3 regions of the Halomonas sp. GD1P12 genome follow, and region 3 is predicted to be linked to each of the others. Evidence: predicted binding sites of a transcription regulator. Region 3 holds the regulator's gene; each other region holds the start of a gene.
What was found. The regulator FliA, encoded in region 3, starts transcription of late flagellar genes. The targets are predictions, from matches to a motif close to CTAAAGTTNNNNNNNNNNCNGCCGATA.
Positions count from the first base shown of each region.

Region 1 (3,273 bases), 1.3 Mb from region 3:
AGCGCTCGTTTACCATGCGCCACCCCCTTTTCGAGCGCTGCCTGTCATGTCTGCCAACGCCCTGTATACCGACCTCTCCCGCTACTACGACGTCATGTGCGAGGAGATCGACTACCCGGCGCAGAGCCGCGCCGTACAGCGCTTGAATCAGCTTTTCGGCAACGGCGGGCGTCGCCATCTGGATCTGGCCTGCGGCACCGGCCCCCACGTGCGCCACTTTCTCGACGCAGGCTTTGATAGCATCGGACTCGACCTCAACCCGCCCATGCTGGCGCAGGCCGCCAGGCGCTGCCCCGAGGCGCGTTTCAGCCATCAGGACATGGGCGACTTCGTCGTCGGTGAGCCGCAGGATCTGATCACCTGTTTTCTCTACTCGATTCACTACAACGCGGATGTCGAGCGCCTAAAGGCGTGCATCGAAAGCGCCTGGCGCGCGCTCGAGGCGGGCGGCGTAATCTGCTTCAATGCCGTGGACAAGGAGAAGATCGACAACGCCCTTTCGGTCAAACACACCGCGCGCCGGGAAGAGGAGACGTTCACGTTCAGCTCCGGCTGGCACTACCCGGGTAAAGGCGAGCGTCAGTCGCTAAAACTCTGTATCGAGAAAACCACCGCCGGGCAGAGCGAGCGCTGGGTCGACGAACACGCCATGGTCGCCGTGAGCTTCAAGGAACTCATCGCGCTGCTAACGCCCTACTTTACCGTCGAAGTGTTCGAGCATGATTTCCAGGCGATCACGCCCTGGAACGGCGAAACGGGCAACGCGCTGTTCGTGTGCGTCAAGAACTAACCATGTATGCCAAGGGCGAACCCGAGAATATCGGCTACTGCACGTAGTAGCCGCTCACCCGCCAGGTCCCATCCTCGAAGTGCGGCGTGACGGTCTCGGTCACCTGCTTGTTGGCGAAGCTGGTTTGAAAGGTAAAGATCTTGAGATCCCCGCGCGGCGCACCGGGCATGGAGGTGTCGCTGACCACGCGCAGCGGGTGGCGCGACTCCACCGGCCCCATGTCTTTTCGCGCAAGCTCAACGGTGCGCGCCAGCATATCCGGCGATAGCGGGCGCTGTAGAAGCGGCGACGCCGACTCCCAGGCTTTCTCGAACTCTCCGCTGTCGATGCTGGCAAGCCAGGCCATCACCGCGGTTTCGGCCGGGTCGCTATGGGCAACGGCGTGGGCGGGTAGTATGGATAAAGCGAAAGCCGCCATTAAGGTACGGTGCGAAGTAGGCATAAAGGGGGCTCGTGTGGAAAAGGGTGTCTTCTGTATATCGGTCGTGCGGCGTCGGGCTTTAGCTCGTGACAACGCCTTTCAACGTGCAAAGCGTTGACCCTGTTTAATTCAGCCGGCGCAGGTGACGCTGGCAAGCGCCGTATTTGCTTTAGCCAAGCGTTGTCACTAGGGTATTGAGCGGGCAGCGCCTCTCACGCCTTCTCGCATACCGCTTTCGGTGATCGGCGGTATGTAACCCAGCCAGCCTTCAATAATTAAAAAACGGCATATAAAACGACACTCGCAAGGAAAACATCATGTCATACCCACGCGTATGCCAGTTCAAGCGACTGGCACTCGGGCTTAGCGTCTCTGCGGCCATGCTCTCCAGCGCCCAGGCACAAACCAGTGACTCGCAAACCATCGACGAGCTGCGCGCCCAGCTCAACCAGATGCAGCAGCGCATCGAGCAGCTCGAACGCCAGCAGTCCTACGGCGAATCAAACAACGACCAATCGATGGCATCGAATCAGGGCACCTCCAGCCAGAGCGGCGCTGGCCAGAGCGGTTCCAATCAAAGCGGTTCCAGTCAAAGCAACGCCAGCAAGGACGCTTATGGTGAGGGCACCGCCACGGGCACCTCGGCCAACGGCGAAGAGGCCCAGCTCGCCCAGCAGAACCAGCAAACGCTTCAAGAGATGCAGCAGGTCGAAATCGGTGGGCTGCTCGAACTCAGCGGCAGCGTCAACGACTGGGATAGCCAGAGCAAGGACACCTCGGGCGATCTCGACTTCGGCAAGTTCGTCGTGACCGTTCAGGGTGAAACCGGCGCTATCGACTACTCGCTGGCCTACCGCTTCTACGACGACTACCACTTTTTGCAGCACGGCTGGATCGGCTACAACCCCACCGAGGAAGACTCGTTCAAGCTGGGCCTGGTGCAGACGCCCTTTGGCAACATGGATTACGGCTACCTGGGCTGGTACGGCAACCTGGGCTATCTGGCGGGCTTCAACGATAACCAGAACGCCGGCATCAAGTGGGATCACTCCGCCGGGCCCTGGGACACCTCGCTTGCGTTTTTCAAAAGCGACAGTCTGGGCGATGGCAACGAGCACTACGGCGCCAACGCCGTGGGCGATGGCGCCCAGGGCAACAGCGAAGAGAACCAGGTCGCGGCGCGCCTAGGCTACACCTTCGGCCATGACACCGATTACGCCACCCAGGTGAACGTCTCGGCGAAGGGCGGTCAGCTCTACAACCGCAACACCGAACGCAGCGGCGACAATTGGTCGGCGGCACTCGGCGTGGACGGAAGCTACGGCAACTGGCGCACGCTGGTCCAGGCTACCACCTACGAGTACAACGCTAAAAATCCCGACGAGGCGACCTCGGGCATTTCCGATAACGCCCTGCAGATCGGCGCGTTCAACTTCAACTACCTGATTCCCGCTCAGGGCGAAATCTACTCGGCGAGCGTCGGTTACAACATGGACGTGGACTGGGGCCCGGTTGAAAGCCTCTATTTCTTCAACGACTTCAGCGTGATCGACCCTTCAAACGACTTTACCAGCCTCAACGGCGGCTTCGGCGATCAGCAAAACCCGATGGTCAACGATCTGGGCGTGCAGATGACCGCCGGGCCGTTCTTCGCCTGGTTCGATATCGTCTCGAACAAGAACGGGCTGAACTACTTCGGCTCGCCGGTCGACGACGGCTGGAACACCGCGTTTTTGACCAACTTCGGCTTCGAGTTCTGATCAAAGCGTCCACGCAAAAGGCCACCTGTCGAGGTGGCCTTTTTTATGTCGAGCGCCGCGCTCAGCGGTCAACGCCGGTCAGGATGCCGGTGGCGTTGGGCGGTGCTGATGCTGTAGGCCCATCAGGAAGGTGCGCAGCACCTGGTCCTTACACTCGCGGTAGTTCTTGTGGCTGGGTTTGCGAAAGAACGCGCTCAGCTCGTGGGAACTCAGCGGCAGCCCTTCACTCTCGAACAGCGCCAGAATGTCCTCGGCCTGCAGGTTCAAAGCGATGCGCAGCTTCTGAAATACCTGATTATTGG
Region 1 covers NZ_CP107007.1:1,480,624-1,483,896, reverse strand. Annotated here, with positions in the region: gene OCT39_RS06945 (class I SAM-dependent DNA methyltransferase) at 47-790, shown strand; gene OCT39_RS06940 (DUF4019 domain-containing protein) at 825-1,232, opposite strand; gene OCT39_RS06935 (hypothetical protein) at 1,529-2,971, shown strand; gene OCT39_RS06930 (DUF1456 family protein) at 3,050-3,273, opposite strand, start outside.
Region 1: OCT39_RS06940 (DUF4019 domain-containing protein) is a predicted target of FliA. The motif match lies at 1,268-1,294, and genes of this name have one in related genera.

Region 2 (3,273 bases), 370 kb from region 3:
ACGAAAACCCTGGATACCAACCGCGCGACTTTGGGCGCCACGTTGAACCGCTTTGATTCCGTGATCGATAACCTGGCGACCACCTCGACCAATCTGTCCGAAGCGCGCTCACGTATCGAGGATGCCGATTATGCCAAGGAGGTGTCCAACATGACCCGAGCGAACATTCTGCAGCAGGCGGGTACGTCCATGCTGGCTCAGGCCAATCAGACCCCGCAGTCTGTTCTATCTCTGCTTGGCTAATAACGCATTAATGAGTGTCGACGGGGCCGAAAGGCCCCATTTTCGTTATGAGTACGATAAAGATATGGGAAACTTTGTTACACGCTACAAGCCCCATATAGCCAGAAAATAATGCGAATCCTCTGCACCATTTGTTGTATGGCGTTACTTTTTGCTACACAAAAAAAGCCTTGTTTCTTCAAGTGTTGGATATAGCAGCCGTTACCCCTTGGTAGCGACGGCACAAGCGTCGCCAAGTTGGCCCGCTGGCCAGTTATACTTCAAGGAGCAATACTCATGTCTGTAATCAATACGAATATCACCTCCATGATTGGCCAGAATAATCTGAGCTCTTCACAAAGCATGCTGGCTCAGGCGCAGGAGCGTCTCTCTTCCGGACTGCGTATTAACAGCGCCTCCGACGATGCCGCAGGTCAAGCCATCGCCAACAAGATGACTGCCCAAATCAACGGTATGAGCCAAGCCAGCCGTAACGCCAGCGACGGCATTTCCTTGGTGCAAACCATGGAAGGTGGTCTCGATCAGATCAACGACAACCTGCAACGTATTCGTGAGCTGGCGGTGCAGGGCGCTAACGATACCAACACGGAAGAAGATCGCGCGGCGATTGCCACCGAGATCACTGAGCGTATTGAAGAAATTGATCGTGTTGCGGGTAGCAACAACTTCAACGGTACTAACTTGCTGGACGGCGTTAGTACTGACGACCTGGAAATTCAGATCGGCGCGAACACCACTGACGATGACACCATTTCAGTAAGCCGCTTTGACGCCACTAGCGACAACCTGGGCGCGGTGAGTGGTGGGGTTGCCAACCTGGAGGCAGCGGCCACCGCGGTATCAGGTGGTGGTGACCATAGTGATTTCCAATCTTTGATTAATTCAGTGGATAGCGCCGTAAAAGAATTGGACACTAATCGTGCGGAGCTGGGTGCCACGCTCAACCGTTTCGATTCGGTGATCGACAACCTGGCAACGACCGAAACCAACCTTTCCGAAGCTCGGTCGCGCATCGAAGATGCCGACTACGCGGATGAGGTCTCCAACATGACCCGCGCTAATATCCTCCAGCAGGCGGGCACCTCCATGCTGGCGCAGGCTAACCAGACGCCGCAGTCCGTACTGTCTCTGCTGGGTTAATTGCTCGAGCAGTAGCACAACGAGTGAAGTGAACGACGGGGCCGCAAGGCCCCGTTTTTCGTTGGGCGCCTCCCGCATTTTTTCTCATGTGAATCGCGCGAAAGGCCTAAAGAAGTACCTCCAACAGCCGTTAATTATAATAACGGCGATGCAAGCGCCGATTTAAAGGCCTCTTCTGGGCCACTAAACACAGAGGATTACCCCATGTCCGTCATCAATACCAACATTACTTCCATGATTGGCCAGAACAACCTGAGCAAGTCCCAGGGCATGCTGGCTCAGGCGCAGGAGCGTCTCTCTTCCGGCCTGCGTATCAACAGCGCTTCTGACGACGCAGCGGGCCAGGCCATCGCTAACAAGATGACCGCCCAGATCAAGGGTATGGATCAGGCGAGCCGTAACGCCAGCGACGGTATCTCGCTCGTTCAAACCATGGAAGGCGGTCTGGACCAGATCAACGACAACCTGCAGCGTATTCGCGAATTGGCGGTTCAGGGCGCCAACGATACCAACACCGCCGATGACCGTACTGCGATCACCACTGAGATCAACGAGCGTCTGGCCGAGATCGACCGCGTAGCAGGCAGCAACAACTTCAACGGCACTAGCTTGCTCAATGCCAGCGGCAGCCTGAGCATTCAGGTTGGCTCCAACACCGATTCCGAAGACGTGATTAGTGTCAAGACCGTCGATGCGACTGTGGCGGGTCTGGGCTTAGCAAGCGGCAGTGAAATCACCGGCACCACATTTGCCGTTAGTGGTGGCACCGCAGCCCACAGCAGCTTCCAGAATCTAATCGACTCCGTCGATGCCGCGACCAAGACTCTGGACACCAACCGCGCAACCTTGGGTGCCACGCTGAACCGTTTTGATTCGGTAATCGACAACCTGGCGACCACCTCGACCAACCTGTCCGAAGCGCGTTCACGCATCGAAGACGCCGATTACGCGAAAGAAGTGTCCAACATGACTCGCGCCAACATCCTGCAGCAGGCGGGTACCTCCATGCTGGCCCAGGCGAACCAGACGCCGCAGTCTGTACTGTCACTGCTGGGTTAATCCTTTCAGTAGTAAGACGCATGAAAGAACGGGGCCTTCAGGCCCCGTTTTCTTTTAGGCGGCTTGGTACCACCTCCTTTACACATTTTTCATCGGGTTGACCTTGAACGTGACGCCGGATATTCGGTAACGACAATTATCTCCTTCGCAATCCTGGTTCCTGAAGCAGTCCAGGGAATACCTGCTTAAAAACAGGTGCATTTACCTCTTTGGTACGCGTCGTCGCGAAGTAGACTAGGCAGACTGCCACTTTTTTGCGAGCTGCCTAATGGCCAAGACGACCCCCGCCACACCCAAGCGTAAACCCCGTTTGCTATGGGCCAACCCGTTCTGCCTGCTCGATACGTCCAGCGGTGCCAGCATGACCGTACGCCAAATGCTGTTGCAGTTAGTGGCCAATGGGTATGACGTCAAGGTGCTAGGGGCTACGGTGTTCGACAATCCCAAGGGAATGGCGCTTCTCAAGGAGCAGTTCGCTGATCTCGATTCCCATCTGCACCAGTTGATCGACGCGGAAGATGGTCCTCTGACTCATCAGATGCTCGTGAGCTACAGCTATAACCGAAATCATTTCACCACCCATGAAGAAGGGCTCTGGTATAGCCAGTATGTGTATCTGTTGGATTCTTTCAAGCCGGATGTGGTGTGGTTTTACGGCGGTCAGACTGTCGATATGTTGATTGCCGATGAAGCCCGGGATCGTGGTATACCGGTCGCTTTTTACCTGGCCAATGGCAACTACAAATCGCCGCGCTGGTGCCGGGATATCGATTTGATCGTGACCGACAGCCAAGCAACGGCGGACATGTATCGTAAGGAAGTAGGGTTTAC
Region 2 covers NZ_CP107007.1:498,778-502,050, forward strand. Annotated here, with positions in the region: gene OCT39_RS02390 (flagellin) at 1-243, shown strand, start outside; gene OCT39_RS02395 (flagellin) at 520-1,383, shown strand; gene OCT39_RS02400 (flagellin) at 1,588-2,442, shown strand; gene OCT39_RS02405 (glycosyltransferase) at 2,711-3,273, shown strand, end outside.
Region 2: OCT39_RS02400 (flagellin) is a predicted target of FliA. The motif match lies at 1,490-1,516, and genes of this name have one in related genera.

Region 3 (3,273 bases):
GTAGCGTGCGTGGCCACCCACCTGGACAGCGCCGAGGACGAAGAGGCCCAGGCGTTGCAGCAGGATTTACTGCGCCTTTTGGGTAGCCCGCGCAAGCGCCGCGATAGCGCGCTGGCGGACGCGATCATGCACTTTCTAATGACCCGCGACGCGATCCGTCAGTTTGGCAGCGTCAGCCGCGAGACCTTTGCATGAGCGGCCAGGACCAGGCCGCGGGGCTGCGCCAGTGGGCGAACCTGCGCACCGGCCAGTCGGCCGGCGCGCAAGGCGACGACGATGTGCGGCAGGCTCAGGCGTTGGAGGCGAGCGAAGCCAACGCGCACACTGTCGATGCGCCCGTCGCGGACGCGCATGTCGCCAACGCGCACGTCGCAGACGCGCATGCCACCAACGCGCACGTCGCCAAAATACCGCTCGCCGTGGTCGGGCTTGGGTCGAAGCAGCGCGAGCCGGTGATCGCGCGCCTCGACGAGTGGTCGCGGCTTGGCCGGCGCTGGGCGGCAACGCCAGAGAGCTGGGAGGTCGTGCCGGTGGACGCCGATGCGCCGCTCCAGGCGCTCTGCGCGCGCTACTCGCGCTGGGCGCTGTGGGTGCGAAGCGACGCCGAGGCGTTCGCCGCCATGTACCGCACGCTGCGCCTGGTCAGCGAACACCAGGGGCCCAAACGGCTGTTGGCGCTGCATGAGCCGGGCCTGCCCCGCGCCGGGCTGCTCGAGAATCTGCGCGCGGCGGCGGCGGCGTACCTGGGGATCGAACTGCTGCTTTTGGCCAGGTAGGCCATACTGAGTGAGCCACTATGGTTAGGTTATGCTAATGAGAAACGTCATTCTCGCAGCGCTGAGTGGGGTGGTGGCCAGCGGGCTTTCGCTGTCGGCCCTGGCGGGCGGGGGCAGCTGGAGTGTCGATACGACCGGGCTGATGGTCGCGATGAGCGACCGGGCAAGTGCCAGCCAGGCGCTCGCGCCGCCGCCCAGTGCCGAGATTCATCAGGGGCGCATCGAGCGCGTCAACTGGCGCTTCGAAGCGCCGCCGGGGGCCGATATCCATGCCTGGCTTTGCCACCCGGAGCGCTGCGTCGCCCTCGACGGCCAGCGCGGCAGTGCCACCGGCCTTGCCGGGCTCAATGCCGGCGCGCCGCTCGAGTTTCGTTTCGCGTTGGGGCGTGGCCAGCCGCCGGTGAGGGTGAGAGGGCTTCAAGTGATTGTGAACTATCAGTGACCAGCGATTAGCCAGGGGCACGCCGATGTATACAGCAAAGGGAAGAATCCAACACAGCGATATGGTCAACCAGCACATGCCGCTGGTGCGTCGCCAGGCGCTGGCGTTGCAAGTTCGTTTGCCGGCCAGCATCGAGCTCGACGATCTGATCCAGGCCGGCATGGTAGGGCTTTTAGAGGCGCTGGGGCGTTTTGATGCCGCCCAGGGGGCGAGCTTCGCCACCTTTGCTAGCCAGCGAATTCGCGGCGCAATGGTCGATGAGCTGCGCACCCGGGACTGGCTGCCGCGCAGCGTACGCCGCTCGGCCCGGGCCATGGACGAGTCCGTGCGCCGGCTGGAGCAAAGCCTTGGCCGCCCCCCGGAAGAGAGCGAGATCGCCCGCGATTTGGACATGCCAATTAACGAGTACCAGCAGCTTCTGGCGGACACCAATAGTGGCCATCTGCTGCCTTTTGAGGAGCTTCTGGAGGAGGGCGGCGAGCCGATTCAGGAGTCGCTGAACGCGCCTTTCGAGGAGCTACTGGACGGCCAGCAGCGCGAAACCTTGATTGCCGCGATCGAGGCGCTGCCGGAGCGCGAAAAGCTGTTGATGGCGCTTTACTACCAGGAAGAGCTCAACCTCAAGGAGGTGGGCGCGGTGCTGGGCGTCACCGAGTCGCGCGTGTCGCAGCTACACAGCCAGGCCATCAGCCGTTTGCGGGCGCGTCTGCACGAGCCGGACTAAACCTTTTCACTGTCAACCCCAACCGGCGAGGAGCCGTCGATGAACCCCTCTACCCTGATTGGAATAGGCGCCAGCATCCTCTTGCTAGTGAGCGTGCTGTTCTTTACCGCAGAGTCCGCGGCAAGCTTCATCAACCTGCCCGGGCTTGCCATCGTCATCACCGGCACGCTGGCGGCGACCTTCATCAGCTATCCGCTCAAGGAAGTGGTGCGCGTGGTACGCCTGGTGGGGCTGGTATTTCGCCGCGAGAATACCTATGTGCGCGACGACATCGACGAGCTGGTCTCCATGGCCAGGCTCTGGTTCAAGGGCGACGTGCGCGCAGTGGAGCGCGAGCTCGAACACACCCGCAACCCGTTTTTGCGCACCGGCATCCAGCTCGTCATCGCCAACACCAAGGAAGACGAGATCTTTGACATGCTGCGCTGGCGTATCGCCAGGCTCAAGGCCCGCGAGCACGCCGAGGCGCAGATCTTTCGCACCATGGCGACCTACGCGCCGGCGTTTGGCATGATCGGTACCCTGGTGGGGCTGGTCAACATGCTCGAAGTCATGGACGCCGGGGATCTCGAGGTGATCGGCCCGCGCATGGCGGTGGCGCTTCTCACCACCTTCTACGGCATCCTGCTGGCGAACCTGGTGTTCAAGCCGGTGGCGGTGAAGCTCGAGCGGCGCACCGAGGAGCGCTTGATCACCATGAACATGGTGCTCGAAGGCATTTCGCTGATCACCAAGCGCCGGCTGCCGTCGTTCATCGAAGAGACGCTGAACTCGTTCGTGGCCAACTACCACGACGAGATCAACGATCCCCACGTGAAGCCGCGCCCGGGCAGCGGCGTCGCGGCGAAAGGCTAGCGCCATGCTCAATTGTGACGCCCGCCACGCGCTGGAATCGCCCTTTACCGGCGGCGAAGGCGAGGAGGGGTGGCTGACCAGCTACCTCGACGTATTGACGCTTCTGATCACGCTGTTCGTGCTGCTGCTGGCACTGACGCCGGCGGGTAGCGGCGGCGAGGCATCAAACGAAGGCCAGGGCCTTCAGCCGCTCTCCTCGGGAATCTTGCCGCGCGACAGCGGCCTATCGCCGGCCATGGCCGCGCTCGATATTCAGGGCGTAAGCGTCAGCCAGGGGCGCGAAGGCGTGACCCTGCGCATCGACGACAGCCTGCTGTTCGCCAGCGGCGCCGCCGAGTTGACCCCCCAGGGCGAAGGCGTGCTCGAGCGATTGAGCGAGGTGATCGACACCTTCGAGGGCGAGGTGTCGGTGGAAGGCCATACCGATAACGTGCCGATTTCGACCGCGGCGTTCGCCTCCAACTGGGAGCTTTCGA
Region 3 covers NZ_CP107007.1:133,485-136,757, forward strand. Annotated here, with positions in the region: gene flhF (flagellar biosynthesis protein FlhF) at 1-195, shown strand, start outside; gene OCT39_RS00610 (hypothetical protein) at 279-776, shown strand; gene OCT39_RS00615 (flagellar protein FlhE) at 814-1,218, shown strand; gene OCT39_RS00620 (RNA polymerase sigma factor FliA) at 1,244-1,942, shown strand; gene OCT39_RS00625 (motility protein A) at 1,982-2,797, shown strand; gene OCT39_RS00630 (flagellar motor protein MotB) at 2,802-3,273, shown strand, end outside.